2 regions of the Dactylosporangium sp. NPDC006015 genome follow, and region 2 is predicted to be linked to the other one. Evidence: riboswitches for the same ligand, from Rfam matches in the RefSeq annotation. Region 2 holds a riboswitch; the other holds the start of a gene.
What was found. A riboswitch is a leader RNA that binds a small molecule or an ion and turns the genes downstream of it on or off. The one in region 2 is predicted to bind thiamine pyrophosphate.
Positions count from the first base shown of each region.

Region 1: it holds a riboswitch for thiamine pyrophosphate, as region 2 does, so the genes downstream of both, thiS (sulfur carrier protein ThiS) here and ABZ321_RS14615 (ECF transporter S component) in region 2, are expected to answer to the same signal.

Region 1 covers NZ_JBEXUD010000020.1:169,341-184,983, forward strand. Annotated here, with positions in the region: gene ABZ321_RS31770 (DUF58 domain-containing protein) at 1-1,279, shown strand, start outside; gene ABZ321_RS31775 (DUF3488 and transglutaminase-like domain-containing protein) at 1,276-3,756, shown strand; gene ABZ321_RS31780 (DUF3040 domain-containing protein) at 5,021-5,407, opposite strand; gene ABZ321_RS31785 (DNA polymerase IV) at 5,559-6,872, opposite strand; gene ABZ321_RS31790 (hypothetical protein) at 6,999-7,409, shown strand; gene ABZ321_RS31795 (nucleotide pyrophosphatase/phosphodiesterase family protein) at 7,406-8,554, opposite strand; gene ABZ321_RS31800 (methyltransferase domain-containing protein) at 8,554-9,276, opposite strand; gene thiC (phosphomethylpyrimidine synthase ThiC) at 9,297-10,835, opposite strand; gene thiD (bifunctional hydroxymethylpyrimidine kinase/phosphomethylpyrimidine kinase) at 10,964-11,767, opposite strand; gene ABZ321_RS31815 (thiamine phosphate synthase) at 11,886-12,401, opposite strand; gene ABZ321_RS31820 (thiazole synthase) at 12,395-13,141, opposite strand; gene thiS (sulfur carrier protein ThiS) at 13,209-13,415, opposite strand; TPP riboswitch at 13,414-13,524, opposite strand; gene thiO (glycine oxidase ThiO) at 13,550-14,602, opposite strand; partial or broken gene thiE (thiamine phosphate synthase) at 14,896-15,492, opposite strand; gene ABZ321_RS31840 (aldo/keto reductase) at 15,505-15,643, shown strand, end outside.
Region 2 covers NZ_JBEXUD010000007.1:105,696-121,338, forward strand. Annotated here, with positions in the region: gene era (GTPase Era) at 1-441, shown strand, start outside; gene recO (DNA repair protein RecO) at 452-1,246, shown strand; gene ABZ321_RS14590 (isoprenyl transferase) at 1,243-2,037, shown strand; gene ABZ321_RS14595 (hypothetical protein) at 2,102-2,479, opposite strand; gene ABZ321_RS14600 (PHP domain-containing protein) at 2,479-4,164, opposite strand; gene ABZ321_RS14605 (energy-coupling factor transporter transmembrane component T) at 4,276-5,013, opposite strand; gene ABZ321_RS14610 (ATP-binding cassette domain-containing protein) at 5,010-6,308, opposite strand; gene ABZ321_RS14615 (ECF transporter S component) at 6,325-6,891, opposite strand; TPP riboswitch at 6,966-7,072, opposite strand; gene ABZ321_RS14620 (acyl-CoA dehydrogenase family protein) at 7,225-9,141, shown strand; gene ABZ321_RS14625 (hypothetical protein) at 9,576-10,223, opposite strand; gene ABZ321_RS14630 (metalloregulator ArsR/SmtB family transcription factor) at 10,269-10,565, opposite strand; gene ABZ321_RS14635 (metal ABC transporter permease) at 10,586-11,467, opposite strand; gene ABZ321_RS14640 (metal ABC transporter ATP-binding protein) at 11,464-12,219, opposite strand; gene ABZ321_RS14645 (DUF6703 family protein) at 12,259-12,507, opposite strand; gene ABZ321_RS14650 (antibiotic biosynthesis monooxygenase) at 12,555-12,878, shown strand; gene ABZ321_RS14655 (hypothetical protein) at 12,909-13,403, shown strand; gene ABZ321_RS14660 (glycine--tRNA ligase) at 13,550-14,932, shown strand; gene ABZ321_RS14665 (XdhC family protein) at 14,936-15,358, opposite strand; gene ABZ321_RS14670 (permease) at 15,401-15,643, shown strand, end outside.

The DNA of each region.
Region 1 (15,643 bases), on a different contig from region 2:
GCTCACCACCCGGGGCCGTAGCTTCCTGGCCGCCGCCGCAGCGGCCCTCATCGCGTCGCTGATCCTGGGCGAGCGCGACCTGCTCCGGGTGGCGGTGCTGCTCGCGGCGCTGCCGCTGCTGTCCGCCGCGTATGTGGGCCGCACCCGGTACCGGCTGTCCTGCAGCCGCACCCTGGACCCGCACCGGGTGCAGGTCGGCGCCAGCGCGCGGGTGATCCTCCGCCTGCAGAACCTGTCCCGCCTGCCCACCGGCACGATGCTGCTCGAGGACCGGCTGCCGTATGCGCTCGGCAGCCGGCCGCGGCTGGTGCTGGAGAAGCTGGGCGCGCACCAGGCGAGCTCCGTGGCCTACACGGTGCGCGCCGACGTCCGCGGCCGGTATGAGGTCGGCCCCCTGGTCGTGCGGCTCACCGACCCGTTCGGGCTGTGCGAGCTGACCAGGGCGTTCCCGTCGGTCGACCGGCTCACCGTCATCCCGCAGGTCGTGCCGCTGCCGTCGGTGCGTCTCGCCGGCGAGTTCGCCGGCTCCGGGGAGAGCCGCGCCCGGTCGGTGGCCGTGCACGGCGAGGACGACGCCGCGACCCGCGAGTACCGCTACGGCGACGACCTGCGCCGGGTCCACTGGCGCTCCACCGCCCGGACCGGCGAGCTCATGGTCCGCCGCGAGGAGCAGCCGTGGGAGAGCCGGGCGACGGTCGTGCTCGACACGCGCTCCACCGCCCACCGCGGCGAGGGACCGACCGCCAGCTTCGAGTGGGCGGTGTCCGCCGCGGCCAGCGTCGCGGTGCACCTGCGCCACGCGGGCTACAAGATGCGCCTGGTCACCGACGCCGGGGTCGACGTCGACGCGACCGAGATCGACGGCGACGGTCCTCTGCTGGATCAGCTGGCCGATGTCAGGCTGGCGCAGCGCGGCGACATCGGCACGCTCATCGAGCGGGTCCGGCGGCGCAGCGACGGCGGGCTGATCATCGGCATCTTCGGGCTCCTGTCGTCGGCGGAGGCCGAGCTCCTGGCCGGGTTCCGGTCCAACAACGCGACCTGCGTCGCCCTGTTCATCGACTCCTCGACGTGGCTCAACCTGCCGACGGCGGCCCGCGAGGAGGCCGACAAGGCCCACGGTGTCGCCTCCCTCGCGCTGCTGCGCAGCGGGTGGCGGGTCGTCGAGGTCCCGCACGGTGCGAAACTGCCGGCACTGTGGCCACAAGCCGGGCGGGGGTCGCAGGGCTTCGCCTGGCGGGCCGCGTCGGCCGAGAGCGTCGCCGGAGGCGTGCGGTGAACCAGCGCAAGCACCTGACCCTGATCGCTGCGGGGTCCGCCTACCTGTCGGCGCTGCCGCTGTTCAACGTCTTCGAGGAGATCACCTGGGCGGTCCGGGCGTTCCTCGTCGTGGCCGCCATGTGCGGCGTGGCGCTGCTGGTCCGCAGCCTGCGGGCGCCGACGTGGGCGCCGAGCGCCGCGATGGCGGTCGCCGCGCTGTTCGGGCTGACCTGGCTCTACCCGAGCTCCAGGGAGTACATCGGGATCATCCCCTCCCCCGACACGCTCAAGCACTTCGGCCAGCTGCTGAGCACCGCGTCGACCGAGATGAGCGAGTTCGCGACGCCGGTCGGTGACCGGCCCGGCTTCCTGTTCCTGGCCACGCTCGGCGTCGCGGTCGTCGCCCTCGTCGTCGACCTGTTCGCCGTCGTGCTGCGCCGCCCGGCCCTCGCCGGCCTGCCGATGCTCGCGATCTACTCGGTGCCGGTCACCGTCACCGCCGAGAGCACCAGCTGGCTGCCGTTCGCGCTCGGCGCCGTCGGGTTCCTGTGGCTGCTGGTCACCGACAACGTCGACCGGGTCCGCCGCTTCGGCCGCCGCTTCACCGGCGACGGCCGCGACGTCGACCTGTGGGAGCCCTCGCCGCTCGCCGCCGCCGGCCAGCGCCTCGGCGCGGTCGGTGTGATCGCGGCCGTGCTGCTGCCGCTCGTGCCGTTCGCGATGCCCGCCGGCGTGATCGACTCGATCGGCGCCGGCGCGGGTGGCGGCGGGATCGGCCCCGGCGGCAAGAACGGCAAGCAGGTCAGCATGTTCGCCCTGCTCTCCGGGCAGCTCAACCGGGACAAGTCCTTCGACATGGTCAAGGTGACCAACGTCAGCAACGACCCCAACCCGTACTACCTGCGCTTCAACGTGCTCGAGGAGCTCACCAGCAAGGGCTTCAACGCCAAGCCGATCACCGGCGGCAAGAGCGTCAGCGCCGGCCTGGCCGCCCCGGGCTGGAACGGGTCCGTGAAGACCACCACCCACAAGGCCAGCATCGAGGTCACCAACGAGCTGGCGATCTACTTCCTGCCGATCTACACCTGGCCGACGAAGCTGGAGAAGATCGACAACAACTGGTCCTTCGACCCGAACACCGCCGTCGTGTACTCCAGCAAGCAGACGACGGCGAAGAAGAAGTACACGGTCGAGTACACCCGCCCCGAGATCAGCCCGGACGACCTGCGCAAGGCCGCGCCGATCAAGGAGAACGACCCGGCGGTGCACGGCACCCTGACCGTCCCGGCCAACAACACCGTCAAGGACAAGGTCGCCGAGCTCACCAAGGGCAAGACCACGGAGTACGACAAGGTCAAGGCGATCTACGAGTACTTCTCGCAGGCCAACGGCTTCGTCTACGACACGAGCACCGGCTCGGACACCAGCGGCTCGGCCATCGCCGACTTCCTCAAGAACAAGCGCGGCTACTGCGCCCAGTACGCGGCCGCCTTCGGCTGGCTCCTGCGCGAGGCGAAGATCCCGTCCCGGGTCGCCTTCGGCTTCGCCCGCGGCGGCACCCGCCAGGGCCAGACGATGACGCTCACCAACTTCAACCTGCACGCGTGGACCGAGGTGTACTTCCCGGGCTACGGCTGGCTGCCCTTCGACGCCACGCCCCCGCAGGCGATCGGCGGGTCGGTCTCCACGTCGTACCTGCCCAACGCCGCCAGCGAGCAGATCGACCCGGCCGACGAGAACCTCCGCAACCGCCCCGGCGGCGCCCCGAGCAGCAGCGCCGAGGCCGCCCCCGCCGGCGACAGCGGCAACAACCCCGGCAACGTCGGCGGCGTCGGCCCCGAGACGCAGGACGCCACGCTGATCTCGGTGCTCGCCGTCGGCGGCGCCTGGCTCCTGGGCAGCCTGCTCGTCGTGGCGCTGCTCCTGTCCCCGGCCCTCGTCCGCAACCGCACCCGCCGCACCCGCCTGACGGCCGCGGCCGCGGCCAAGGACGTGTCGGGCGGCCCACCCCCCGAAGGCGCCCCACCGGGCGTCATGGTCCTGCTCGCCGACGACGGCGAGGCCCGCTCCCAGGCCCACCACGCCTGGGACGAGCTGGTCGACACGATGGTCGACTACAACGTCTCCGTCGACGACGCCGAAACCCCCCGCGCCACGGTCACCCGCCTCGTCACGAAGGAACGCCTCCGCGACAAGGCCGAGCAGGGCGTCCGCCTGCTGAGCACCGTGGAGGAGCACGCCCGCTACGCCCGAACCCCCCTGACCGGCGGCCAGCTCCGCTCAGCCGTCGACGACGTCAGGACCGCGTTCGCCGCCCGCGCCACCCGCAAGACCCGCATCCTGGCAGTCCTCCTGCCCCCGTCGGTCCTGCGCCGCTGGCGCGCCACCACCACCCAACGCTCCAGCAACGCCACCGTGGCCGTAGGCCGAGCCTGGGACAAACTCATGCGCGCCATCAGCGTCCGCCGCTTCGTAGCCCGCCGCGCCGACCGCTGACCCACCCTTGCCCACCAGGCGCCCCGGACCCCTCCACCCGTCCGGGGCGCCACTCTTCACCCCCACCCACCCCACCGCGACAGCAACGTGACCGGAACAGCCCCGCCTGAGCACAGCCACAGCGACGGGGACAGGGACAGCCCCGGCCAGGCAACAGCCCCCGACGACAGGGGGGCCAGCCAAAGCGACGGGGACGGGACAGCCCCCGGCCCGGCGACAGCCCCGGCCAGACGGACAGCCACGACCCAGGCAACGGAGACGGGCACGGGGCAGCGACGGCCTAGGCGACAGGGACAGCCCAGGCGATAGCCCAGGCCACGGCGACGGGGACAGCCACAGCCCCGCGACAGCGCCCACTGCGACCACGCCCGCGCACCGGCACCATTGCCCCCGCCGCCATCACCGCTGATCAACGCCCTGCTCCGGCACGGACAGCGACCGCCATGACCTGGTCCCCCCGCAACCACACCGGCAGGACACTCACCGACGCGATGATCCAAGGCCGGATCTGGCCACGCCGACAGCCAGAACCATCCTTCGATCAACCCACCAACGCCACCCTCACCGCCGCAACGCCCCTCGACACGGCGATCAGGGGACACGACCAGCCCCGCCGACTCCCGGCACCATCCTCTGATCGACCCACCACGCGACGACCAGCGCCGCGAGTGCCGCACCCCGGTCCAGCGCTCAACGGCTGATCACCCTCAATCCGGCCGCCGACGCGAAGCCACTGTCCGCGCCCCACCGTGCCACCTGCCCCGGCCCAGCGTGCCGGCCAACTGCCCCCACCCGAACGTCACCGACGCACCCAACGCCCACCCACCATCAGGCTCACCGAAAACCGACCCGCGACCGAATCACAGGCCGCCGCCAGAAGAGCCTGCGGCCCGGGACAACGCGCCTGGCCAGACTGCGGCACAGGATGACCCGCGCCGTGCTGGTCCCGTGGACAAGACGTCCGGGCGGATAGCTCTGGGCGGGTTGCCGGGGGTGAGCTGTGGGCGAGGGGTGATCTGAAGGGTGAGCCCACAGCTCAGGTGCGACGCAGGCCAGGGCACGACGCAGGCCAGGGCTCAACCCACACCAGACACGACGCGGCGCAGGCAAGGCGCGGCGCAGGAGCGAGACAGCCCGCCCCGAGGTGCGGGGCGGGCTGGGCAGGGTGTGGGGCGGTCGATGGAAGTGTCCTGCGCGCTGGGCAGACGGGTGGGCGCGTCGACGAGGAACCCGTGTCGACGCGCCCTTGCCTGGCCCGGTGGGGTCAGGCGTCGCCTTCAGGGCGGCGGCGCCAGCGCTCTTCCAGGCGGTCGACCAGGCCGCCCCTGCGCTGCTGCCGGGTACGGCGTGTGGCCGTGCCGCCGACGGCGTGCAGGTCGGTGCTCTGTCCGCGGCGGTACGCCTGGACGCCGAAGACGAGGGCGCCCAGCATGACGACGAAGCCGCCGACGCCGAGGGGTGGGATTGAGATGGCGACGCCATAGACCAGTAGCGCCATGCCGGCGAGTAGGAGCACCGCGGCGGCGATCATCCGACGCTTGGCATGGAACCGCGGGTCGGTGGCTCGCACCGCCGAGGCAAACTTGGGGTCCTCGGCTAGCGACCGCTCGATCTGCTCGAACAGCCGCTGCTCGTGTTCCGAGAGCGGCACGGCACTCCTCCCCGGTCGCGAAGGTCGACCCTGATGGACCGACAGTCCGGCACAGCCCGTCGGGCTGCGTACTGGCAAGTTTACGAGGGGCTCACCGGGTCGGAAAGCGGGACGATGGTCCGGCCGTGCCGATTTTCCGTCGAGTCGTGCTCTATCTGCCCCCATTGTGGCGTGTCGGCGGTCCGGAAGGTGGGTCGGGGGCGGGTGCGGCGCCGTTGCCGTCGCCGCGGAGGCCGTCGCCGCGCAGGAGGCTGGCGGGCTTGACGAGGCCCGCGCCGAAGCGGGCGGCGACCGCGTCGGCGGCGCGTTCGGCGTCGCGCCAGCCGTGGTCGCGCTCACCGAGCGTCATCTGGCGTGGCGCTCCGTCAGCGGAGGAGAGGCTCTCGACGCGGACGCCGATGAGGCGGATGCGCTCGCCAGGGCGGGCGGAGGTGAACAGGGCCCACGAGATCTCGAAGATCTCCCGGGCGACGTCGGTCGGGATGTCTACGGTCCGTGACCGACTGAGCGTCTGGAAGTCGGCGAGCCTGATCTTGACCGCGATGGTGCGGCCGGCCTGGTCGGCGTGGCGGAGGCGCTGGGCGACCTTGTTGGACAGGGCGAGCATCGTGCGTCGGATGATTGACAGGTCGCTGACGTCGACGTCGAACGTGGTCTCGGCGCCGATCGACTTCTCCACGTGGTCGGGAATCACCCGTCGGGGGTCACGCGCCCACGACAGCTCGTGCAGATGGTGGGCGGCGGCGTCGCCCACGGCGGCGCGGAGCATGCCGAGCGGGGCGGCGGCGAGGTCGCCGACGGTCTTCAGGCCGAGCCGCTGGAGAGTCTCGGCGGTCCGGTCGCCGACGCCCCACAGGGCGCTGACGGGCAGCGGGTGCAGATACCGCAGGGCCAGGGCGGTCGGGACGACGGCCATGCCGTCGGGCTTGGCGCGGGTCGAGCCGAGCTTCGCCATGAACTTCGTCGAGGCCACCCCCACGGAGCAGGTCAGCCGCTGCTCGGTGGCGACCCGGCGGCGGATCAGGGCGGCGATCTCGGCGGGGCGGCCGAGCAGCTTGCGGGCGCCGGCGACGTCGAGGAACGCCTCGTCGAGCGACAGCGGCTCGACCAGCGGCGTCACGTCGCGGAAGATCGCCATGACCGCGCGGGACGCCTCCGTGTAGGCGGCGAAGTCGGGCGGCAGGAAGACGGCATGCGGGCAGAGCCGCTGCGCCCTGCTGCCGGGCATGGCGCTGCGCACCCCGAACCGGCGGGCCTCATAGCTGGCGGCGGACACGACGCCGCGCGGCCCCGCGCCGCCGACGATGACGGCCTTGCCGCGCAGCTCCGGGCGGCGGCGGATCTCGACCGACGCGTAGAACGCGTCCATGTCGACGTGCAGCACCGTGCAGCCGGTGTCGTCGGCGTCGGGACCGAACTCCCCCGCACCCGAACCGTCCCTCGGCACCACCTGGCTCCGCCCCATGTCCGCACTCTAGCCAGACCCCCCGACAAAAAGCGGCAAGCCAGACCCGGCAAGAACGGCAAGCCAGATCCCGGCAGGCAATCGGCGGCGTTTGACGGGAAGTTAGGATTGCCTTACCTTCCTGGGATGGCCCTCCTCGCGCTGACGTCGCCGCTGGCGCCCGTCGTCGCGGCCGTGGAAGGCCTCAGGCTCCAGCATCCGGACCTCGTCCGCTGCATCGCACGGGGGTTGATGACCAGCGGCGGCGACGGCTGGCGCCCCGGCACGGACCGGTGCGCCCTCGCCGTGCTCCTGGTCGCGGGCTGGACCAGGGCGCGCAGGGTGCCGCTGCCGGCCTGCGGCGAGACGTTCCTCAACCAGGCCGGCCAGCTCGGGATCCGCCGGGCACGGGTGGCGGTCCTGTGCGACGACCCCGTCGCGGGAGCGCCCGGCGTGGTGGTCGCCGCGTCGAGGCACGAGCTGCTCCAGATCGTCCTGGAGCACGCGGTCGACGCGGGGCCGGAGCTGCGGAGCACACTCCAGAAGCTGAAGGCCTAGCTGCGCACCACCAGCAGCGGGATCTGCATCTCCGCCGCCGTGCTCGACCCGTGGAACGCCACCATCTTCGTATACCGCAGCGGCTCGTGCTCCGTGGCCATGATCGCCCACCGCTCGTGGCAGATGACGACCACGTCGCCGACGCGGGCGAGGTGCTGCTGCGGGATCGGCCCGAACCAGCCTCCCGCGACCGCCTCGTCGCGGCTGAGCACGGTGGCCCGGTCCCCGAGGACCCCCCGCCAGGTGGCGATGACGTCGTCGTGCGCGCCGGGGACGGCGTGCAGATACCGCACCCGGGGCTCACCCGCGACGACCGCGACGCCGGCCCGCAGCCGGGTGTCCTGGTCGAGATCGAGGCGCCGGTCGGCGGGGATGTCGACCTGCCCGTGGTCGGCGGTCACGACCAGCGCCGAGTTGGGCGGCAGCCCGTCGACGAGGCGGGTGAGGAGCCGGTCGGCGTCAGCGACGGCCGTCCGCCACTCGCCGGTCCCGATGCCGAAGTCGTGCCCGGCGCGGTCGACGTCGGGCAGATACCCGTACACGAGGCGGGAGGACCGCAACGCGAACAGCATCGAGGCCGCGACCTCGTCATAGGCGATCCCGGCGCCGAACCGGGCGCCGCGGTAGGCGGACACGGACAGGCCGGTCCGCTCGAACTTCGGGTTGCTGACGACGGTGGGGGCGAGCCCCGCGTTGCCGGCCCGGGTGAACGCGGTCGGCAGCGGCTGCCACTGCGCGGGGTCGGGCTGGTCCTCCCAGTGCAGGTGGTTGACGAGCTTGTCGGTGCCGGGCTGGTTGAGCACGATGCCGACGATGCCGTGGGCGCCGGGCGGGGCACCGGTGCCGAGGGTGACGAGGCTGACCGGGGTCGTCGACGGGAAGCCGGCGGTGATCGAGCGGGCGGTGCCGAGCCGGCCGCCGAGGAAGTCGGTGATCGTCGGCGCGTGGGGCGCGGCGACGCCGAGCTGGTGCCAGCCGAGCCCGTCGAGGAGCAGCACGGCGACCCGGTCGACGCCGGCGAGGGCGGCGCCGAGGCCGAGGGCGTCCCGCTCATACGGCATCCCGAGGACGCTCAGCACGCTGGGCATGACCTCGGCGAGGCTCGCCTGCCCGTAGCGGGGTGCGACGGGGTCGAGCGGGCCCATCAGTGTCTCCTGCAGAGCAGGTGCAGCTGGGTGGCGATGTCCCGGTAGGGCGGGGTGCCGGCGAGGGCCAGCTCGAACGCCTGCAGCGCCTCCGGCTCGCTCTCCGCAACGCTGCCGGGCACCAGGTCGGCGATGATCCGGACGCCGTGGATCTGCTCGACCTCGAACCCGCCGCCGGTCAGCAGGGCCGTGGCGGTGCCGACGTCATAGCGCCGGCTGAGCCGGTCGCGGGTGTCGCCGCGCCCGTCGGGGCTGGCGACGAGCAGCGACGCGGCGGCGAGGTGCCCGCCGATCGCCCTGGCGAGGACGGCGGCGGCCCGGTTGGCGACGACGACGCTGGCGGCGCCGCCGGGGCGCAGGGTCGCGGCGAGCGCGGTGACGACCTTGTGCGGGTCGTCGACCACCTCGAGCATGCTGTGGCACAGCACGAGGTCGACGCTGCCGGGCGGGACGAGGTCGGCGAGGCCGTCGCCGTCGCCCTGCACGGCGGTGATCCGGTCGGCGACGCCGGCCTCGTCGGCCCGCCTGGTGAGCGCGGCGAGGGCGTCGGGGCTGGGGTCGACGACGGTGACGGCGTGCCCGGCGCGGGCCAGCGGCACGGCGAACCCACCGGTGCCGCCGCCGACGTCGAGGGCGGTCAGGGGGTGGTCGGCCGCGGCGATCTCGCGTCGCAGGACCTGCCAGACCACCGCGGTGCGTGGCGACGCCACTGAGGACTCCACCCCCCGACCTTAATACCCACCTACGACACAACCGGCAGGTATACCTGCCCGCCCGACGCGACGAACTCCTCGGACTTCGCCTGCATCTCCAGCGACAACGACTGGCTGATCTTCATGGAGCAGAACTTCGGGCCGCACATCGAGCAGAAGTGCGCCGTCTTCGCCGCCGACGCCGGGAGCGTCTCGTCGTGGTACGAGCGCGCGGTGTCGGGGTCCATCGCCAGGTTGAACTGGTCCTCCCAGCGGAACTCGAACCGCGCCTTGGACAGCGCGTCGTCCCACGCCTGCGCCCCGGGGTGGCCCTTGGCGAGGTCGGCGGCGTGCGCCGCGATCTTGTACGCGATGACGCCGGCCTTGACGTCGTCGCGGTTCGGCAGCCCGAGGTGCTCCTTCGGCGTGACGTAGCAGAGCATCGCCGTGCCGTACATGGCGATCATGGCGGCACCGATGGCGCTGGTGATGTGGTCGTAGGCGGGCGCGACGTCGGTGGTGAGCGGTCCGAGCGTGTAGAACGGCGCCTCGTGGCACCACTCCATCTGCAGGTCCACGTTCTCCTTGATCTTGTGCATGGGCACGTGGCCGGGGCCCTCGATCATGACCTGCACGTCGTGCTCCCACGCCACCTTCGTCAGCTCGCCCAGGGTGCGCAGCTCCGCGAGCTGCGCCTCGTCGTTCGCGTCGGCGATCGAGCCGGGGCGGAGCCCGTCACCGAGGGAGAAGGCGACGTCGTACCGGGCGAAGATCTCGCACAGCTCGGCGAAGTGCGTGTACAGGAAGTTCTCCTCGTGACGCGCCAGGCACCAGGCGGCCATGATCGAACCGCCCCGGGAGACGATGCCCGTGACCCGGCCGACGGTCATCGGCACGTACCGCAGCAGCACCCCGGCATGGACGGTCATGTAGTCGACGCCCTGCTCCGCCTGCTCGATGACCGTGTCGCGGTACGCCTCCCAGGTCAGCTTGAGCGGGTCGCCGCCGACCTTCTCCAGGGCCTGGTAGATCGGCACGGTCCCGATCGGCACCGGCGAGTTGCGCACGATCGCCTCGCGGGTGGCGTGGATGTGCTTGCCGGTGGACAGGTCCATGACCGTGTCCGCGCCCCACTTCGTCGCCCAGGTGAGCTTCGCGACCTCCTCCTCGACGCCGGAGGAGACCGCGGACGTGCCGATGTTGGCGTTGACCTTCACCAGGAAGCGGCTGCCGATGACCATCGGCTCGCTCTCGGGGTGGTTGACGTTGTTGGGCAGGATCGCCCGCCCGGCCGCGATCTCGTCGCGCACCAGCGACGGGTCGACATCCTCGCGGATCGCCACGAACTCCATCTCCGGCGTGATGATCCCCTGCCGCGCGTAGTACAGCTGCGTCCGCTCTCCGCCATGATCGCCGCTGCGCGCGGCGATCCACGGCGCGCGCAGCGGCGGGAGGCCCGTGGGCGGGTCGTTCAGCGGGCCGCTGGTGTCGTAGAGGCGCACCGGTGGGTTGCCGCCGCTCAGCTCGACCTCGGCGAACGGCACACGGATGTCGTCGCGGGACCCCTGGACGTGGACCTTGCGCTTCATGGCGCATCCTTTCGTGGGCTGTGGGCATGGCGAAGCGGGCACGCCATGAGGCGCACCTGTTCGCGTTTTCGGCAGATGTACTGAGCGAGCGGGCCGGACCAGAAGATCCGCGGGCCGGACCTGGTGGGTTACGGAAGCGGGCCGGAGAAGGGACCCCACGCGAGCGGACCGTGCCCGGCGCCGAGCCGCCAGCCGGACGAGGCGCTCAAGGCCGACTGCACGTACTGCTTCGCCCCGGCGAGCGCCTCGGCGAGAGGCTCCCCGAGCGCGAGCCGGGCCGCGGTCGCCGCCGCGAACGTGCACCCGGTGCCGTGGTTGTTCGCGGTGTCGACCCACGGCAGCGACAGCAGCTCGACGGTGTCGCCGACGCAGACGACGTCGACGGCGTCGCGGCTGCCGCGCAGGTGGCCGCCCTTCACCACGACACACTTCGGTCCGGTCGCGGCGAGGTCCTGGGCGGCCTTGATCGCGTCGTCGACGTCGGTGACGTCCCGGCCGAGCAGCACCGACGCCTCCCGCAGGTTGGGCGTGACGACGGCGGCGTGCGGGAAGAGCAGGTCGAGGTACGCGCGCTCGGCGTCCCGGGTGAAGAGCCGGTCCCCGGACGACGCGACGAGCACCGGGTCGACGACGAGGCCGGGCAGCCGCGGCGCGTACGACGCGACGAGGGCGACGGTCTCGGGTGTGGCGAGCATGCCGGTCTTGACGGCGGCGACGGGCAGGTCGGCGAGGACCGCGTCGAGCTGCGCCCCGACGAACCCGGGGTCGACGGCGGAGATCCCCCGCACGCCGACGGTGTTCTGAGCAGTGAGTGCGGTGATCACACTGGTGCCGAAGACCCGGTGCGCGGCGAACGTCTTCAGGTCCGCCTGGATCCCCGCACCCCCACCGGAGTCGGATCCCGCGATCGTCAGGGCGACACTCGGGTTCACGCCGCCACCTCCGCTGCGCTCCGGCCCGGTCACGCCGCCACCTCCGCTGCGCTCCGGCGTCGGCCTGACCTCGAGACTGCGCCCATGGTGCCCGGCCCTCCGCTGCGCTCCGGCCCGGTCACGCCGTCATCAGCTCCTTGACGAACCTCGCGGGGTCGTCGGCGCGCATGACGGCACCCATGACGGCGACGCCCGCGGCTCCCTCGTCGAGGCAGTCCCGGACCCGCGCCGGCGAGTCGACGCCGCCCAGGGCGTACACCGGCAGCGGGACGACCAGCGCCATCCTGGCGAGCGCGGCCAGGCCCAGCGGGGGGCCGTAGCCGGGCTTGGACCGGGTCGGGAAGATCGGCGACAGGGTCGCGAACCCCACCTTCGCCTCGGCCGCGGCGAAGAGCTCCGCCTGGTCGTGGCACTTGCGGTACGCGGCCGTGTCCTCCGCCAGCACGAGCCGGCCCTTGACGCCGTCGAGCATGCTGCGGAGCCGGTCGGCGAGGTCGGCGCGGGCCCCCGCGGGCAGGTCCTGCTCGCCGAGGACGACCAGCCGCGCGCCGCCGTCGATCGCCCGGTTGACCACCTCGTCGAGCGGCCGGTGCGCCTGCCGGCGGTCGGTGAACAGCACCAGCCTCGTCACCATGGCAGTCCCCCCATCGGGCTCGAGGCGGTCGCGTACAGGCGGCGCGGGATCCTCCCGGCGGTGTGTGCGAGCCGGCCCGCCTCGACGGCGAGCCGCATCGCCTCCGCCATGCGCGCGGGGTGTTCGGCGCGGGTGACCGCGGTCGCGAGCAGCACCCCGTCGCAGCCGAGCTCCATCGCCAGCGCCGCGTCGGAGGCGGTGCCGATCCCGGCGTCGAGGATGACCGGCACGGCCACCTTCTGCCGGATCAGCGCGATGTTGTGCGGGTTGCGGATGCCGAGGCCGGAGCCGATGGGCGCGCCGAGCGGCATGACCGCGGCGCATCCGGCGTCGGCGAGGCGCTGGGCGAGGACCGGGTCGTCGGTGGTGTACGGCAGGACCGTGAACCCGTCCTCGACGAGCCGCTCCGCGGCGGTGACCAGCTCGACCGCGTCGGGCAGCAGCGTCTCCTCGTCGCCGATGACCTCCAGCTTGACCCACGCCGTGTCGAACGCCTCCCTGGCCAGGTGGGCGAGCTTCACCGCCTCGGTCGCCGTGTAGCAGCCGGCGGTGTTGGGCAGCACCCGCACGCCGCACCGTTCGACGACGTCGAGCAGCGACGGCGCGCCCGGGTCGAGCCTGCGCAGCGCGACCGTGACAAGCCCGGTGCCGCTGGCCCGGATCGCGGCCTCGAGCGCGGCGTGGCTGGTCGCCCCGCCGGTGCCGAGGATGAGCCGCGACGGCAGGTCCTCCCCGGCGATGCTGAGCTTCGCGCCGTCGCCGTTGCCGGCGGCACTACTGAGGCCGCCGATGGCGCCGTTGCCGAGGTCAGCCACCTTGGACCGCCGTGAGGACGTCGATGGTGTCGCCGTCGACCGGCCTGGTCCCGGCCCAGTCGGCCCTCGGCACGACGGACCCGTTCAACGCGACGGCGACGCCCCGCGGGTCGGCGACCCCGGCGAGGCCACGGACGACGTCGGCGACGGTCGCGGTGTCGTCCACATCGGCGGCGACCGCGTTGACCACGAGCTGCATACGGCTCACTCCTGACTCCCTGCGCCGGCATGATCCGGATCAGGTTCGACGGTCGGGGGCTGACAGCCCCCCTCTCAGCCCGGTCATACCGGACTCCCGTGGGGTACGAGCTGACCATAACCCCGGCGCGGTCCTCAGGTAAAGCGGCCCACCCCGTATGCGCTGATGTCCACATCCGTCGATCCCTTGGTGACCAGGTCGGCGACGGCGTGCGCGGTGACCGGCGCGAGGAGCACCCCGTGCCGGTAGTGACCGCCCGCGACGTACACGTTCCCGTGCGGGTGCCCTTCGAGCCGGCCGAGGATCGGGGCGTTGTCCGGGGTCCCGGGCCGCAGGCCGGCGAGGGTCTCCGCGAGCGCCAGCTCGGCGACCCCCGGCAGCAGGTCCGCGGCCGGTCGCAGCAGGTCGAGCACCCCACCGGCGGTCACCGTCGTGTCGGCACCGCGCTCCTCCTCCGTCGCCCCGACGACCAGCTCCCCGTCGGCGCGCGGCACCAGGTACACGTGCCGCCCCAGCGCGACGCCCCGCACGACGTGCGTGAGCAGCGGCTCGGCCCCCCGCAACCGGAGCAACTGTCCCTTCACCGGCCGCACCGGCAGCCCGGTCAGCCGCCCGATCCCGATCCCATTCGCGATGATGATCACATCGTCCCGCAGGCTGGACAGATCCTCGACGTCCCGCTCCACCCACGTGACCGGCAGCCGCTCCGACCGCAGCGCCGCGAGCAGCAGCCGCGGGTCCACCTGGTGGTCCCCGGCCGCCTTCGCCCCGCCGCGCACCCGCGGGCTGAGCATCGGCTCCAGCTCCCGGAGCTCCCGCCCCCGCAGCGGCTCGACCGGCAGCCCCGCCCGCAGGTAGTAGTCGACGAGCCGCCGCACCTCGGTGAGGTCGTCCTCGGTGAGCGCGACGAGCAGCGTCCCCTCCGTCCGGTACCCCAGCGGCATCCCGGTCGCCGCGCTCAGCTCGGCCGCGAACCCGGGCCACCGCCGCATCGACTCGAGCATCAGCCCCTGCAGCGCCTCCTCCCCGAAGTTCGCCTCGGCCGCCGGCGCCAGCATCCCCGCCGCGACCCGGCCCGCCCCCCGCCGCGGGTCCCGGTCGTACACGGTGACCTGCTCCCCACGCCGCGCCAGCTCCCACGCGACGCTGAGCCCGACGATCCCTCCCCCGACGATCCCGACCTTCACGCCACCCCTCCAGCCGGACCCTGCCCCGACGCCGCATGCCCACCGGCGTGGCCGGCGCCCAGCGAGCGCGGCAGACCGCCCTCCCCAGACGGACGGAGGCCGTCACCTTCGAACGGGCGAGACCCGCCGCCTCCCCCGGATAAATCCAGACGCAAGCGCCCGGATTTATCCGACATTTCGCTTTTGTCCGGCGAAGGAGTGGCGGTCGAAGCGGTCATGGGATCGGGCGGGGAAGGTGGTGTCGGGAGGGAGGCCGTTGACGGAGGGGCGGCGGCGAGGACGGCGGCGAAGGCGGCGGCCGCCGCGGCGGCCGGGTCGGGGGCGGCGCTCATCGCGCCGACGACGGCGACGGCGTGGGCGCCCGCCGCGAACAAGGTCGCGGCGCGGGACGGGGTGACGCCGCCGATCGCGATGACCGGGACGTCGACCGCCTCGACGACGGCGCGCACGCCGGAAGGGCCGATGGCGGCGGGGAGGCCGGTCTTCGTGGTGGTCGAGTACGCGGGGCCGACGCCGAGATAGGAGGCGCCGTCGGCGACCGCCTGGCGGGCCGAGACGGGGTTGCGGGCGGTCGCGCCGAGGATCGCGTGCGGGCCCAGGACCCGGCGGGCGGCGGACACGGGCAGGTCGTCGGCGCCGACGTGGGCGCCGTCGGCGCCGGCGGCGAGGGCGATGTGCAGGCGGTCGTTGACGAGGCAGACGGCGCCCGCGGCGCGGCAGAGGGCGACGACGCGCAGGGTCAGCTCGTACGCCTCGCGGTCGGTGACGCTGTCCTCGGGGCGGACCTGGACGACGGTGAAGCCGGCGGCGAGCGCATGCCCGACGACGCCGAGGACGTCGCGGCCGGGCCGGGTATCGGTGATGAGATGAAGTCGTCCTAGCACCGCGATAGTTTTTCAGACATGAAGCAGGTGCGACTTGGCCGGACCGGGCTGAAGGTCTCCGAGATCTGTCTCGGCATGATGAGCTACGGCGATCCCGCGTGGCGTGACTGGGTGCTCGACGAGGAGGCCGCGGACCCGTTCGTGCGGCGTGCCGTCG
Region 2 (15,643 bases):
GTGCCGGTCAGCGCCGTCTCCGGCGCGCAGGTCCAGACCCTCGTCGACGTCATGATCAAACACCTGCCGGAGTCGCCGCAGCTGTACCCGGACGGCATGCTCACCGACGAACCCGAGCACGTCCTCATGGCCGAGCTCATCCGTGAGGCCGCCCTCGAAGGCGTACGCGACGAGCTCCCGCACTCGATCGCCGTCCTGGTCGAGGAGGTGCTGGTCGAGGAAGGCGGCCTGACCAGGGTCTTCGCCGACGTCTACGTGGAGCGCTCCAGCCAGAAGGCGATCGTCATCGGCCACCAGGCGAGCCGCCTCAAGGACGTCGGCACCCGCGCCCGCCGGGCGATCGAGGACCTCGTCGGCGGCCGCGTCTACCTCGACCTGCACGTCCGGGTCGCCAAGGACTGGCAGCGGGACCCGAAGCAGCTGCGCCGCCTGGGCTTCTGAGGGTTCTTCGGTGTCCGGGGCCGGGTTCAAGGGGAAGCTGTACCGCGACGACGCGGTCATCCTGCGGGTGCAGAAACTGGGCGAGTCCGACCGGATCATCACCCTCTTCACCCGCCGGCACGGCCGCATCCGCGCCGTCGCGAAGGGTGTCCGGAAGACCATGTCGAAGTTCGGCGGCCGCCTCGAACCCTTCGGCCACGTCGACGTGCAGCTCCTCGAAGGTCGCAGCCTCGACGTGATCAGCCAGGTGGAGGGCGTCGACCTGTACGGCCGCCGCATCATGGACGACTACCCCCGGTACACGGTCGCCTCCGCGATCGCCGAGACCGCCGAACGGCTCACCCCCGTCGAGCAGGAGCCGGCGCTGCGCCTGTTTCAGCTGACCCTCGGCGCCATCAAGGCCCTCGCCCTCGGCGAGCACGGCAGCAGCCTCGTCCTGGACGCCTACCTGCTGCGCGCGATGGGCATCGCCGGCTGGGCACCCGCGCTGCGGGAGTGCGCCGTCTGCGGCACCGCCGGCCCGCACCGCGGGTTCTCCGTGCCCGCCGGCGGCGCCGTGTGTCCCGACTGCCGCCCGCCCGGCGCGTCGCACCCGGCGCCTGCGACGATCGAACTGATGGCGGCGCTCGCTTCGTCGGACTGGCTGGTCGCCGACGCCAGCGAGCCCAACCATCGGCGCGAGGCCAGCGGGCTGGTCGCGGCGCATCTGCAGTGGCACCTGGAGCGGGCGCTACGCTCGCTCCCGCTGGTAGACCGGGACGACACCACCCGTGGCCGCGCCCGGGATCGAAAGGACAGTTCGTGAGCAGATTCCGTCCGCCGTCGCAGCACCCCACCGGCGCCCGCCCGCCGGCGCTGCCGAAAGAGGCCGTGCCGCAGCACGTGGCGATCATCATGGACGGCAACGGCCGCTGGGCGAAGCAACGCGGCCTGCCCCGCACCGCCGGCCACACCGCCGGCGAGGCCGCCCTCTTCGACGTCATCGAAGGCGCGCTCGAGCTCGGCGTCAAGTACGTCAGCGCCTACGCCTTCTCGACCGAGAACTGGAAACGGTCCCCCGAGGAGGTCCGCTTCCTCATGAACTTCAACCGCGACACCATCCACCGCCGTCGCGACGAGTTCCACGAGATGGGCATCCGCGTCCGCTGGGCGGGCCGCCGCCCCAAGCTGTGGCGCAGCGTCATCAACGAGCTCGAGTACGCCGAGGAGCTCACGAAGCGCAACGACAAGCTCACCTTCACCATGTGCGTCAACTACGGCGGCCGGGCCGAGGTCGCCGACGCGGCCGCCCGCATCGCTGCGGACGTGCAGGCGGGCCGGCTCAAGCCCGACCGCATCACGGAGAAGACCTTCGCCCGCTACCTCGACGAGCCCGACCTGCCCGACGTCGACCTGCTGGTGCGCAGCTCCGGCGAGATGCGCACCAGCAACTTCATGATCTGGCAGGCGGCGTACGCGGAGTTCGTCTCCGTCGACACCCTCTGGCCCGACTTCGACCGCCGCCACCTCTGGTACGCCTGCGAGGTCTACGCGAAGCGCGACCGCCGCTTCGGCGGCGCCATCCCCAACCCCGTCGTACCAACCTTGACCAGCTGAAACTGGCGGCGCTCGCCGGCGGTGCGGTCCCCGGCAGGGCCGGAGACGGCACCGCCGGCGGCGATCAGTGGTCCTGGCAGCAGGGGCGCTGGGAGGCAGACTCGAACGGGACGAGGACGCCGCCGCGGGCGAACTGGGTCACCAGGGTCAGCACGCCGTCGCGCCAGATGGGGCGGACGAAGTCGCCGGTGTCGATCAGCATCTCCGGGACGGCGGTCAGGCCGCCGAGGATGACGACGCGGTCGATGGCGGAGTCCGCCAGTACGGTCGAGACCGCCAGCACGCCGGTGAGCTTCTCCCAGCCTGGGAAGAGCACGGCGCGGGCGCCCTCCGGCGCAGTGCCCGTGCCGACCTGGACCTCGCCGCCCTCGAAGTACGTGAACGCGGGGCGGCCGCCCACCAGGATGTGGTGGTCGGCCGCCGTGACGTCGGGAAATCCCATTACCGGGGGTAGACCCAGATCGGGTTCGCGTAGAACCAGAGGTCCTTCCACGGGTCGGCGTCGCCGACGACGTCGATCGCGGGGCCCGCCGGGTCGACCGCCGGGCCGTGGTAGCCGGGGGCGGTGCGGTTGCCGTCGGTGCCGCGCAGCCGGACGTAGAAGGGCTGGTCGACGGGGCCGAGGTCGTAGGTGAACGCGACCGTGCCCGTGGACTTGTTGACCTCGAAGGACTTCACGACCTTCGTGTCGGGGGCCTTGAACGTGTCCTTGTCGGAGACGGCGCCCGTGACGGCGCCGCGGATCACGTCGACGCGGGCGAGGGTCGGCACGAAGTTCGCCCAGTTCGGCGTGTTCGCCAGCTTGATGCGGATGGTGAGCTCGGCGCGCTGACCGCGGCGGACCACCAGCGAGTCGCCCAGGGTGACGCCGGAGCCGCCCGCGCGGACCTGGACGTCGAGGGCGCTGATCAGGCCGCCGTGGTCGACCCAGACGCGGCCGGCCCGCAGGGCCTCCATGACGGCGGCGTAGCCGAAGTTGCGCGCGCCGACGTGGGTACGGCTGTAGTAGCCGGGCCAGAAGTCACCGGGGGTGAGGCTGGCCGGCTGGCCGTACACCGGGTCGAAGTGGTAGCCGTTGGCGTTGAAGTCGGTGTTGTCGGGGCGCTTCGCGGTCTCCTCGTAGACGACGTGGGAGTCCGAGTTCGCGGTGATCCACCACGCCTTGCCCTCGGCGAGGAGGCTGTCCCAGAGACCGCCGACGGTGGAGGTCATCCAGTCGAAGCCGCCCCAGGTGCGGTAGCTCTCCAGCGGGTAGCCGGGGAACGAGGCGGCGCCGGGCGCGTTGCCGTAGAAGCCACGGGCGGAGCCGCCGCCGGTCGGCTTGGCGATGCCGGCGGCCTGGTGGCCGGGGGCGCCCTCGAAGCCGATCGCGATGCGCGGGTTGGCGTCGCGCCAGCCGCGGATCTCGTGCGGCGAGTCGATGCCGTTACGGGCGGGGTGGTTGGCCAGGAACAGCGCGTCCTGCACCCGCCGCTTCGTGACCTGCTCGCCGAGGAACTTCACGCCGGCGATGGCGAGAGCCTCGGTGACCAGGGACGGGTCGACGGCGCCGACGACGGAGCCGTCGAACGTGTTCTCGAACTCCTTCAGGACCGCGACCTCGTTGGCGCCGGGGTGCACGAAGACGGTGCCGTGCTCGGCGGCCGGGATGTTCCACTCCAGGCCCTGGAAGACGAGGACGTCCTTGTAGTCGTCGCGGGCCGCCCGGATGTCGGGGTTGACCTTGTCGACGCCGATCTTCACGTGGCCGGTGCTGCCGTGGTCGGTGATGACCATCCAGTCCAGCCCGTACGCGGAGGCGTGCCGCACGTGGTCGGAGACCCGGTACATGCCGTCGCTGGAGAACTGGGTGTGGATGTGGTGGTCGCCGGCGAGCCACTTGTAGCCGTTGCCCAGCGGGCGGCCGTGCCCGTGCCGGTCGTAGCCGTCGAAGCCGGCGTGGTCGTCGTCGTCGCCGTGGGCGTGCGCGGTCCCGGCGCCGGCGAGGGCACCGCCGGCCGCGGCCGCGGCACCGAGCAGGCCGGCGCGGCGCAGGAAGCCGCGGCGGGAGACGTCGCCGGGGGAGAGCTCGCTGTCGGGGATCGAGGCGTCGAGCACCGCGGGGACGTCGCCGGCAGCCTGCGGCATGTCCTCGTGGTGATGGTGGTGGCCGTGGCCCATGTTGGGGGCTCCGTTCAGAGTCGATGGTCCTCACCGGGGAATCTCGACCGCCTGAACGAACATCAGGTAGCGACGTGGCTATGTATGCACGAACTTCAGCAAGATCAATGCCGCCGCGAGGGTCGCGCCGGCGAGCACGACCGATCCGTCGGACCAGCCGAAACGGGTCTCGCGGGCGCTGGTGCGGGGCTGCCCCCGGTCGAAACCGCGGGCCTCCATCGCGGTGGCGAGCCGGATGCCGCGCCGGATCGCGCCGACGAGCAACCCGAACGTCGCCGACGCCGCGAGCCGCAGGTGCGCGACCGGGTTCCAACCGGCGTCGATGCCGCGGGCCCGCCGGGCGAGGCGGATCAGCCGGTACTCGTCGGTGAGCAGCGGCACGAGCCGGAACGCGGCGAGCGCGCCGATCGCGAACCGGGGCGGCACCTTCGCGTGCGCGATGAGCGAGTCGGCGAGGTCGGTGGGGTCGATCGTCGCGAACATCACGAACCCGGGCAGGCCGATCGCGACGAGCCGCAGCGCGTAGCCGAGCGCCGGCTCGTGTACCTCGAAGCCGGCGACGGTGCCGACGACCGGTCCCGTACGGGCGCCGAGCAGCACCGTGAAGACGAGCACGACGGTCGCGGACAGCAGCAGCGGCCACCCTCGCCGCCACAGCTGCGCCGCGCTCAGGCCGGTGAGCGGCAGCAGCGCCAGCTCCACGCCGATCGCGACCGCGGTGACGAACGGGTCGACGGTCGACAGCACGGCGGCGGTGAGCAGGGCCGCCGCGAGCAGTTTCGCGGTCGCGTCGCGACGGCGCAGCCAGGCGGTCATGCGCGGTCCAGCCGCAGCCGGCGGTCGCCGAGCGCCCGCACGAGGTCACGGTCGTGGGTGACGATCACCAGGCCGCGGCCCTCGTCCCGCAGGTCCGCGAGGAGGTCGACCAGCTCCCGCCACGTCCGCGGGTCCTGGCCGAACGTCGGTTCGTCGAGGATCAGCAGGTCCGGGGCGGCGGCGAGGGCCGTGGCGACGCTGAGTCTGCGCTGTTCGCCGCCGCTCAGGGTGTACGGGTTGGCGAGGGCGAGCCTGTCGAGGCGCAGCCGGCTCAGCAGGTCGTCGACGACCTTCGGGTCGCGGCCGCCGAGGAGCAGCTCGTCGCGGACGGTCGAGGTGACGAACTGGTGCTCCGGGTTCTGGAAGACCGAGCCGATCCGGCCGGCGAGCTTCGAGGCCCGCCAGCGGTGCGGCGGCCGCCGCTCGCCGGGAGCGTGCACCCGGCCGGGCTTCGCCGGCTTCGTCAGCCCGCCGAGCAGCAGCGCCAGGGTCGACTTGCCGGCGCCGTTGGGGCCTTCGACGACGAGGGCCTCGCCGGCGCGGACGACCTCGTCGACGACGTTGCCGGTGTGCCGCAGCGCCAGCCGCTCCGCGGTCAGCAGGACCGGGCCGGGGCCGGAGCCGGGACGGTGCGGCACGACGACCGGCTCCTGCTCCTCGCCCAGCGTGACCACCCGGTCGACCAGGGTCAGCGCGTCCTCGAGGCGGTGTTCGACGAGGATCATGGTGGCGTCGACGTCGTGCAGAGCCTTCGCGAGCGCTGCCCGTACCAGCTGCGCACCCGCCGGATCGAGGTTGGCGGTCGGCTCGTCGAGCAGGAGCAGCCGCGGCTGCGACACGAGCACGCCGGCGATCGCGAGCCGCTGCTGCTCACCGCCGGACAGCTGAGCCGTGTCGCGGTCGCGGTCGTACGGGAAGCCGACGGCGGCGAGGGCGGCGTCGACCCGCGGCCAGATCTCGTCGCGGGCCACACCCCGGTTCTCCAGGCCGAACGCGACGTCGTCGCCGCAGCGGCTCATGACGAGCTGGGTCTGCGGGTCCTGGAAGACGATGCCGGTGCCCGCCCTGTGCTGCCGGGCCGGCGCTCCGTCGACGAGCACCTCGCCCTCCTGCTCGCCGGAGTCCTCGGCGAGCAGGCCGGCGAGCGCGGCGAGCAGGGTGCTCTTGCCGGCGCCGGAGGCACCCGCCAGGAGGACCCGCTCGCCGTGCTCGATCCGCAGGTCGAAGTGGCGGACCGCCCAGGCCTTGCGCCCGGCGTGCCGCCACCCGAATCCCTTGAACTCGACGGTGCTCACTGTTGCTGGGACGTGCTCAGACGGCGGCCCGCTCGCGGCCCGAGGGGAAGCGGTCCAGGACGCCGGTCGTGGCGAGCGAGCGCTGCAGCGCCCACGAGCCGGCGCCGGCGATGACCGCGCCGCTGGCCATGACGATCGCCGCGTACAGGGCCTTGTCGGTGTTGCTGAACGCGCCGTAGTAGATGTTGAGGTCCAGCAGGGCCGCGCCACCCCCGGCGAGGGCGCCGGCGACGAGCGCGTTGCCGAGCTTGAAGCTGCGGTAGCCGGTGAACGCGAAGCCGAACTCGCCGCCGACGCCCTGCACGAGGCCGGACAGCAGCACGCCGAGGCCCCAGGTCGAGCCGAACAGGGCCGAGACCAGCGCCGCGACGAACTCGGTGTAGAGCCCGGCGCCCGGCTTGCGGATGACCAGCGGGCCGAGCACGCCCGGGATCAGCCACACGCCGTAGATGAACGCGCGCCACGGCAGGGCGACGCTCTCCATGGCGTTCCACAGGTTGTTCCATGCGTAGAACACGGCGGCGAACGCCACCGCGATGACCGACGCGACGATGATGTCGACGGTCCGCCAACGGGTTTCCATTTCGGTGCCTCCTGGTCCGGGGGTGAGCCAGAAGGAGACGCGACGCCACGCCCGCGGGTGCGGACGTGGCGCGTGGCCTGAGGTGACCGAGCTTCCTGCGCTGGCATTACCCAGATCAGGTTCGAGGGTCTGCGGCTTGCTCGCCGCACTCTCAGCGCTGTGCGCTCCCCTGTCGGATGTGAAGTTGTTTCCCGACGGTAACAGTGAACGTTTCCCACTCGTAGGTTCCCGTCATGAAAATCACGGCGCTTGATCCTCTCCGGCGAGGCATGGCCTTCGCTACTGGCGGGTAATAGCCTGGTCGGTACTGGACTGACACCTGGGGGTGCCGCAATGACGCAGGTCGCTTCCTCGCCAACCGCTAGCAGTACGCACACGGAGAAACAGGCGCGCAAGGTCATCGAGGCCAGCCGCGAGCAGGAATGGCGCAAGCCGAGCTTCGGCAAGGAGCTGTTCCTCGGCCGCTTCCGCCTCGACCTGATCGACCCACCGCCGGCCGACAAGCAGACCACCGAAGGCCAGGAGTTCCTGGCGAAGCTCCACTCGTACATCAGCAGCGTCGACGGGCAGCAGATCGAACGCGACGCGCGCATCCCCGATGAGGTGCTCCGCGACCTGGGCTCGCTCGGCGCCTTCGGGATGAAGATCGACACCAAGTACGGCGGCCTGGGGCTGTCGAACCTCGACTACTGCCGCGCCCTCGCGCTGGTCGGGTCGGTCAACCCGTCGATCGGCGCGCTGCTGTCGGCGCACCAGTCGATCGGCGTGCCGCAGCCGCTGAAGCTGGTCGGCACCGATGAGCAGAAGTCCCGCTTCCTGCCCCGGCTCGCCGGCGGTGAGGTGTCCGCGTTCCTGCTGACCGAGCCCGAGGTCGGCTCCTACCCGGCGAACCTGCGCACCTCCGCCGTGCCGACCGGGGACGGCGACTACCTGCTCAACGGGGTCAAGCTGTGGGCCACCAACGGCACCCTCGCGACCCTGTTCGTGGTGATGGCGCTGGTACCCCGTTCCGAGGGGCACCGGGGCGGCATCACGGCGTTCGTGGTCGAGGGTGACGCGCCCGGGGTCACGATCGAGCGGCGCAACGCGTTCATGGGCCTGCGCGGCCTGGAGAACAGCGTGACGCGCTTCCACGACGTGCGGGTGTCCGCCGCCAACGTCATCGGTGGTGAGGGGCAGGGCCTGCGGATCGCGCTGAGCACCCTGAACACCGGCCGGCTGTCGCTGCCCGCCATGTGCGTCGGCGCCGGCAAGTGGTGCCTCAACGTCGCCCGTGAGTGGGCCGCCGAACGGGTCCAGATGGGCCGCCCGATCGGCTCGTACGAGGCGATCGCGAAGAAGATCGCGTTCATCGCCGGCTCCACGTACGGCATGGAGGCGATGCTGGAGCTGTCCTGCCGCCTCGCCGACGACGACCAGAACGACATCCGCATCGAGGCCGCGCTGGTCAAGCTGTACGCGAGCGAGCTGGCCTGGAAGGTCGCCGACGAGCTGGTCCAGATCCGCGGTGGCCGCGGCTACGAGACCGCCGACTCCCTGGCCGCCCGCGGCGAACGCCCCATCCCGGCCGAGCAGATCCTCCGCGACGTGCGGATCAACCGCATCTTCGAGGGCTCGACGGAGATCATGCACCTGGCGATCGCCCGCGAGGCCGTCGACGCCCACCTCTCCGTCGCCGGCGACATCATCGACCCCGACGCCGGCCTGGGCGCCAAGGCCAAGGCCGCGGGCCGGGCCGGCGGCTTCTACGCCAGGTGGCTGCCGACCCTGGTCGCCGGCAAGGGCCAGCTGCCGTCCGGCTACAGCGAGTTCGGCCTGCTCGCCCAGCACCTGCGCTACGTCGAGCGCGCTTCTCGCCGCCTGGCCCGCGAGACCTTCTACGGCATGGCCCGCTGGCAGGGCAAACTCGAACACAAGCAGGGCTTCCTGGGCCGCGTCGTGGACATCGGCGCCGAGCTGTTCGCGATGTCCGCGGCGTGCGTGAAGGCCCGCAGCGAGCGCGCGACCCGGCCCGAAGGGGTCGAGCTCGCCGACCTGTTCTGCCGCCAGGCCACCCTGCGCGCCGAGGCCCTCTTCCGCGAGCTGTGGGACAACGCCGACGCCATCGAGTCCGCCGCCGCGAAGCGGGTCATCGCGGGCCGCTACCTGTCCCTGGAGGAGGGGATCATCCCGCCCGCGGCCGCAGGCCCGTGGCTCGCGGACTGGGAGCCGGGCGCGTCGGCCGCGGAGGACGTCCGCCGCCGCTTCTGACCTCCACGCGTGGGGGGCGTCCTGCGTGTGCAGGCGTCCCCCGCGTGCGGGCGTCCCACGTGTGCGGGCGTCCCACGTGTGCGGGCGTCCCACGTGTGCGGGCTTCCCGCGCGTGCGGGCTTCCCGCGCGTGCGGCGGTCAGCCGGAGACCCGGCTGACCGCCCGTGTCTCGCGTGCGTGGGCGGGCCGCTTGCGATCAAGCCGCGCCGAGGCAGGCCGCCACCCACGCCCGTGCCTCGCGTGTGCGGCCGGGCTGCTTGCGATCAGGCCGCGTACGGGGCGGGCCGCCACGCCCGTGTCCCGCGCGCGGGCGGGCGGCTTGCGAGCGGGGCGTCGTCGCTCCACCTAGGCCCGGACTCGGGGCGACCCGAGGCTGGCATCGAGCCGGGCGGCGCGTCGGCGTTCCGCTTCACCAACACGCTACTCCACCGCGCCTAATTGATCTCCAGGCGGGTAACAGAGCGCTCACCGAGCGATGTCACCGCAGGTCGCAGGCCGAGGCTGCGGAGCTCCAGGGTGGCGAGGGCCTCGACCGCCTGCTTGTCGCCCCTGCGCCACAGGGCGGCGATCTCCGGGTCGATCCTCACCAGTTTGCCCAGCGGCTGGGTGGCCAGGGCGCGCAGGGCCAGCAGGTCGCGGCCGGCGGTGGCGTTGCGCAGCCGGGCCGCCGAGCCGGCCCGGCGGATCCAGCGGATCCGCAGCGGCAGCCACACCAGGACCAGCAGCGCGACCGGCACCGCGATCACCAGGACCGACAGGATCCAGGCCAGGTCGTTGACGATCTGCTGCTGCTGGTGGCCGGCGTCGGCGAGGGAGCGGGCGGCGTTCGCGGCGCTCGTGAAGGGGGCGGCGACCGAGTCGGGTACGCCGGGCACACCGTTGATCTTGTCGCCGGCGTTCTTGAGGTTGTCGGCCAGCCCGGTCCCGGCGCTCTCGAGCTTCTGCCCGGGCACCGCCAGCTTCTGGATGAGGTCGAACAGCGTCATCCCCAGCCTGACCCAGACATAGACCCACGCGACCACGAACACGTCGGTGAGGAACTGCCGCAGGGCGGTGGGGGCACGGTCGGCATAGAGCTTCACCGTTCCAGCCTGACGGACAGGCGCTGTGACCGCACTGTGTGGCGGTCAGGAGCCGGTCGACTCCCGGGCGTGGGAGACGGCGTCGGCGACGATGTGGGCGATGTGGTCGTCGGTCAGCGCGTACGCGATCTCGCGGCCCCGGCGGGAGCCCCGCACCACGCCCGCGCCGCGCAGGACGCGCAGGTGCTGCGAGACGAGCGGCTGCGGCGCGCCGAGGGTGTCGACGAGCTCGTGGACGCAGCGGGGGCCGCCGGCGAGCTCGGTCACGATGCGGATGCGCAGCGGGGCGGCGAGGGCACGCAACAGCTCGCCGGCCGCCTCGTAACCCTCAATGCTCGACATGTGCGCAACGGTAACCGTTGTCAGTAACCACGGTCGAGCACCACCTCAGGTGTGGAGCGCTCCTCGGTGGCGTTTCCGGCTGTTGTACGACGGCGCGCCGCCCTCCAGGCCGCGGCCCCGACCGTCACGACGAAGAAGCCGGCGATGGCGAGCAGGACGACGGTGGCGCCGGGGCCGGTGTCGGCCTCGGTGGAGATCCAGATGCCGCCGCCGGAGACGGTCAGCCCGAGCAGCACCGCGACGAGCATCGTCGCCTTGAAGCCGCGGGTGATCTGCTGGGCGGTCGCCACCGGCACGACCATGAGGGCGCTGACCAGCAGGAGTCCGACGGCCCGCATGGCCACGGTGACGGTGACGGCGGTCGTGACGGCGAGGATGAGGTTGAGAGCGCGGACCGGCAGGCCGGACACCCGCGCGTACTCCTCGTCGTGGCAGACGGCGAAGAGCCACGGGCGGAGCAGGACGGCGACGGCGAGCACCGCGCAGCCCAGGACGAGCATCACCGACAGGTCCTGCCTGCTCGTCGTCAGCGGTGAGCCGAAGAGGTACGTGACAAGGCTGCGACTGCCCTGCTCGTCGGACAGGTTGACCAGGACGACGCCGCCGGAGATGCCGCCGTAGAACAGCATGGCGAGGGCGACGTCGCCGGAGGTCTTGCCGCGCTCGCGGACGAGCTCGATGACGACGGCGCCGAGGGCCGCCGCGACGACCGCCATCAGCACCGGCGACTGGTGCAGCAGCAGGCCGAACCCGACGCCGGTGAGCGCCACGTGGCCGAGGCCGTCGCCGATCAGCGACAGCCGCCGCTGGACGAGGTAGATGCCGATGGCGGGCGCCGACGCACCCGTGATCAGCGCGCCGACGAGGGCGCGGATCATGAAGTCGTACGTGAACAGGCTCATGCGCTGCCCAGGAGGCCGGGCGCCTCGACGGCGGCGTGGGGGTGGACGTGGTCGTGGCCGGGTTCGGCGTGATGGCCGGCGGGCTCCGGGGGTGCCCCGTCGTGGATGATCTCGCCGTGGTGCACGACGACCGCGCGGGTGATCAGCGGCCGCAGCGGGCCGAGCTCGTGCGCCACGAAGACGACGGTGCCGCCCTGGTCGGCGAAGCGGTGCAGGCAGGCCGCGAACGCCTCCTGGCTGCCGGCGTCCACGCCGGCCGTCGGCTCGTCGAGGACCAGCAGCTCGGGGGCGCCGGCGAGGGCGCGGGCGATGAGCACCCGCTGCTGCTGCCCGCCGGACAGCACCGACACGGGCTCGCGGGCGCGGTCGGCGAGCCCGACCGCGGTGAGCGCCTCCTCGACCGCGCGCCGGTCGGCGCGGGACGGGAAGCGCAGGAACCCCCGCCGCGCGAGCCGTCCCTCCGCGACGACCTCACCGACCGTGGCCGGGACGCCGCTGCCGGCGCCGACGCGCTGCGGGACGTAGCCGAGACGGTGCCAGGACCGGAACCGTTTGAGCGGGGTGCCGAAGAGGCGGATCTCGCCCTTCGCGAGGGGTACCAGACCCAGTGCCGACTTCACGAGGGTGGACTTGCCGGAGCCGTTGGCGCCGAGGATCGCCACGACCTCGCCGGCGGCGACGCTCAGCGTCACCCCGTCGAGCACTGGTCGGCCGTCGTAGGCGACGACGGCCCGGTCCACCTCAAGTACCACGCTGCCGAGCGTGCCTGATAATGGGAATCGTTGTCAACTTCAGGTGAGCTTCACGACGGCCACGGCCACCACGAGCCCGAGGACCGCCAGCCGCATCACCCGTGCGCGGGACGGGTGCAGGTGCCACGTCTGGGCGAGCAGCCACCCGGCGCCGGCGGCCAGGGCGAGCAGCACCGCGGCACCGAGCGCGCCCGGCAGGACCAGCCCCAGGAACGTGAGCGCGCCGACGCCGAGGAACGCCGCGGTCGGGCCGATCCGGCCCAGCCGGGACAGAACACGCTGGGTCATCTCGGGCAGCTCCTCAGGGTCCGAATGCGCGTCCGTATGCTCGCGTCATGCTGGTGGTGACAAGGTTCGTGCTGGACGGCGACGACGAAGGCTTCGTCGAGCGGGCCCACGCCGCGCTCGGTGCGCTCGCGGCCTGCCCAGGGTATCTCCGCGGACGCCTGGCCCGCGCGTTCGACGACCCGGCGCACTGGAGCATCGTCACGGAGTGGCAGTCGGTCGGCGCGTACCGGCGGGCATTGTCCAACTTCGACGTGAAGATGCACGCGACGCCGCTGCTCGCGCAGTCGCTCGACGAGCCGTCGGCGTTCGAGGAGCTCGCCGAGGTCGCCCCCGGCGGCGCGCTCACGGTCACCGCGAGCGACCGCGCGTAGGTGATGGGGTAGTTGGCTACTGTTGGGGGCATGATGCCCTCGCCGACCGAGGTGCCGGCGCCGCCACCCGGCCCCGGTGTGGTGACGCCGTTCGCGGCGCCGCCCCGTGACCGGGACCTGCGCGGCCTGTGGATCGGCCTCGGCGTGGGCGGGCTCGTGCTCGTCCTGTGCTGCGTCGGCGGCGTCCTCGGCGGCGGGTTCCTGCTCTCCGGCCTGGAGGGCGTCGCCCGCTCCCAGCTGACCAGCGTCGTCGACGACTACCTGGGCGCCGTCCAGGCGACCGAGTACGAGACCGCCCGCGGGCACCTGTGCCCCGAGCTGCAGCGCAGCCACAGCGTCGCCTGGTACGAGGAGCACTACAAGGGCTCCGAGGTCATCGCCTACGTCGTGCACGAGGACCGGGTCGACGTGAACCTCGTGCAGGTCCCGGCGACCGTCAAGCGTCGCGGGCTGCCCGAGACCCTGATGACCTTCACCATGGAGCAGCAGACGACCCGGTGGGTGATCTGCGGAGGGGTCGACTGATCCCGCCCCGTGGCCCTGCGGTTAATCTGGTGCGGCTCGCCCGGGCGTAACCGTACCGTCGACGTGGACGTTGACGGTTTACCCGTCTTGACCAACTTTCTGCATGCCTTGCCGACAGCCAGTCGCCGTGAGGCCGAGGAGGAACCATGGCCGCCGATCGCATCGATTCCGTCGTCAGCCTCGCGAAGCGCCGCGGCTTTGTCTTCCCGTCCAGCGAGATCTACGGGGGCACCCGGTCCGCCTGGGACTACGGCCCACTCGGTGTCGAGCTCAAGGACAACGTCCGCCGGCAGTGGTGGCGCACCATGGTCCAGCAGCGCGACGACATCGTCGGCCTGGACTCCGCCGTCATCCTGTCCCGCGACGTGTGGGCCGCCTCCGGCCACGTCGACGCGTTCGTCGACCCGCTGACCGAGTGTGCGTCGTGCCACAAGCGCTTCCGCGCCGACCACCTCGAAGAGGCGTTCGTCGAGAAGCACGGCGAGGGCAAGCCGTTCGTCCTCAGCGAGATCAACTGCCCGAACTGCGGCAACAAGGGCACCTTCAGCGAGCCGCGCATGTTCAACGGCCTGATGAAGACCTACCTGGGCGCCGTCGAGAACGACGAGGGCCTGCACTACCTGCGCCCCGAGACCGCCCAGGGCATCTTCATCAACTACAAGAACATCGAGGGCGCCGCGCGCAAGAAGCCGCCGTTCGGCATCGCGCAGGTCGGCAAGAGCTTCCGCAACGAGATCACCCCCGGCAACTTCATCTTCCGCACGCGCGAGTTCGAGCAGATGGAGATGGAGTACTTCGTCGAGCCGGGCAAGGACGAGGAGGCGCACGAGTACTGGCTCCAGGAGCGCTGGAACTGGTACATCGACCTCGGCCTCTCCGCCGACAACCTGCGCTTCTACGAGCACCCGAAGGAGAAGCTGTCGCACTACTCGAAGCGCACCGTCGACATCGAGTACCGCTTCCGCTTCGGTGGCCAGGAGTTCTCCGAGCTCGAAGGCATCGCCAACCGCACCGACTTCGACCTGACCACGCACTCCAAGCACTCCGGCGTCGACCTGTCCTACTTCGACCAGGAGAAGAAGGAGCGCTGGGTCCCCTACGTCATCGAGCCCGCCGCCGGCCTCACCCGGGCCGTCCTCGCGTTCCTGCTCGAGGCGTACGACGAGGACGAGGCGCCCAACACCAGCGGCAGCGTCGACAAGCGCACGGTCATGCGCTTCGACCGGCGGCTCGCCCCGGTCAAGGCGGCCGTGCTGCCGCTGTCGCGCAACGCGGACCTGTCGCCGAAGGCGCGCGACCTCGCCGCCCAGCTGCGGAAGCGCTGGACCGTGGACTTCGACGACGCGCAGGGCATCGGTCGCCGGTACCGGCGGCAGGACGAGATCGGCACACCGTTCTGCCTGACCGTGGACTTCGAGACGCTCAACGACAACGCCGTCACCGTCCGCGACCGCGACACGATGACGCAGGAGCGGGTGTCGCTCGACCAGGTCGAGACCTACCTGATCGAGCGCCTGCCCGGCTGCTAGCGCTTATTGGAAGTCGGTTCCGCCCGGTCGGCCGTTACGGTCGGCGACGAGCCCGGCGAGGGTCGCGAGCGCGATCTCCGGCGGCGTCCTCGAGCCGATGTTCAGGCCGATCGGGCGGTGCACCCTGGCGATCTCATCGTCGGGGACACCGAGACCACGCAGGGCTTCGACGTGTGGTCCGGGGTGCCTCGGGTTGCCCATCACACCGATCCAGCGGGCCGGCGAGGCGAGGGCGTCGCGCAGTACGGCACCCAGCTCCGGCCGGTCGTGATCGGTGACCACGATGTCGGTGTCGGCGTCGACGACCACGCCCTCGAGGTCGGGGTCGGCCAGGGCGACCCGGAAGCCGAGCGTCGTCGCGAAGTCCAGCAGGTGCGCGGCGACCGGGGTGTCGAACACCGCCACCAGTGCCCGTGTTGTGTTCATGCGGTTCGCCGAACTGTCATACCTGGACGGTAGCCTCCAGGCGTGACCGTGACTTCTCCGCCGCCCCCCACCGCCGCCACCAGGCCGCGGCGGAGGGTCGGCTCGGTCGAGGTGCTCGCCGCGCTGCTCGTGCTGGTCGTCCTGCTCCGCGACCCGCTCACCGAGTCGCTGTCGGCGCCGGCGCTGCAGACCTGGCTGACCGTGTTCGTGTCCGTGATGACCCAGGCGATCCCGTTCCTCGTCTTCGGAGTCGTGCTGTCGGGCGTCATCGCCGTCTTCGTGCCG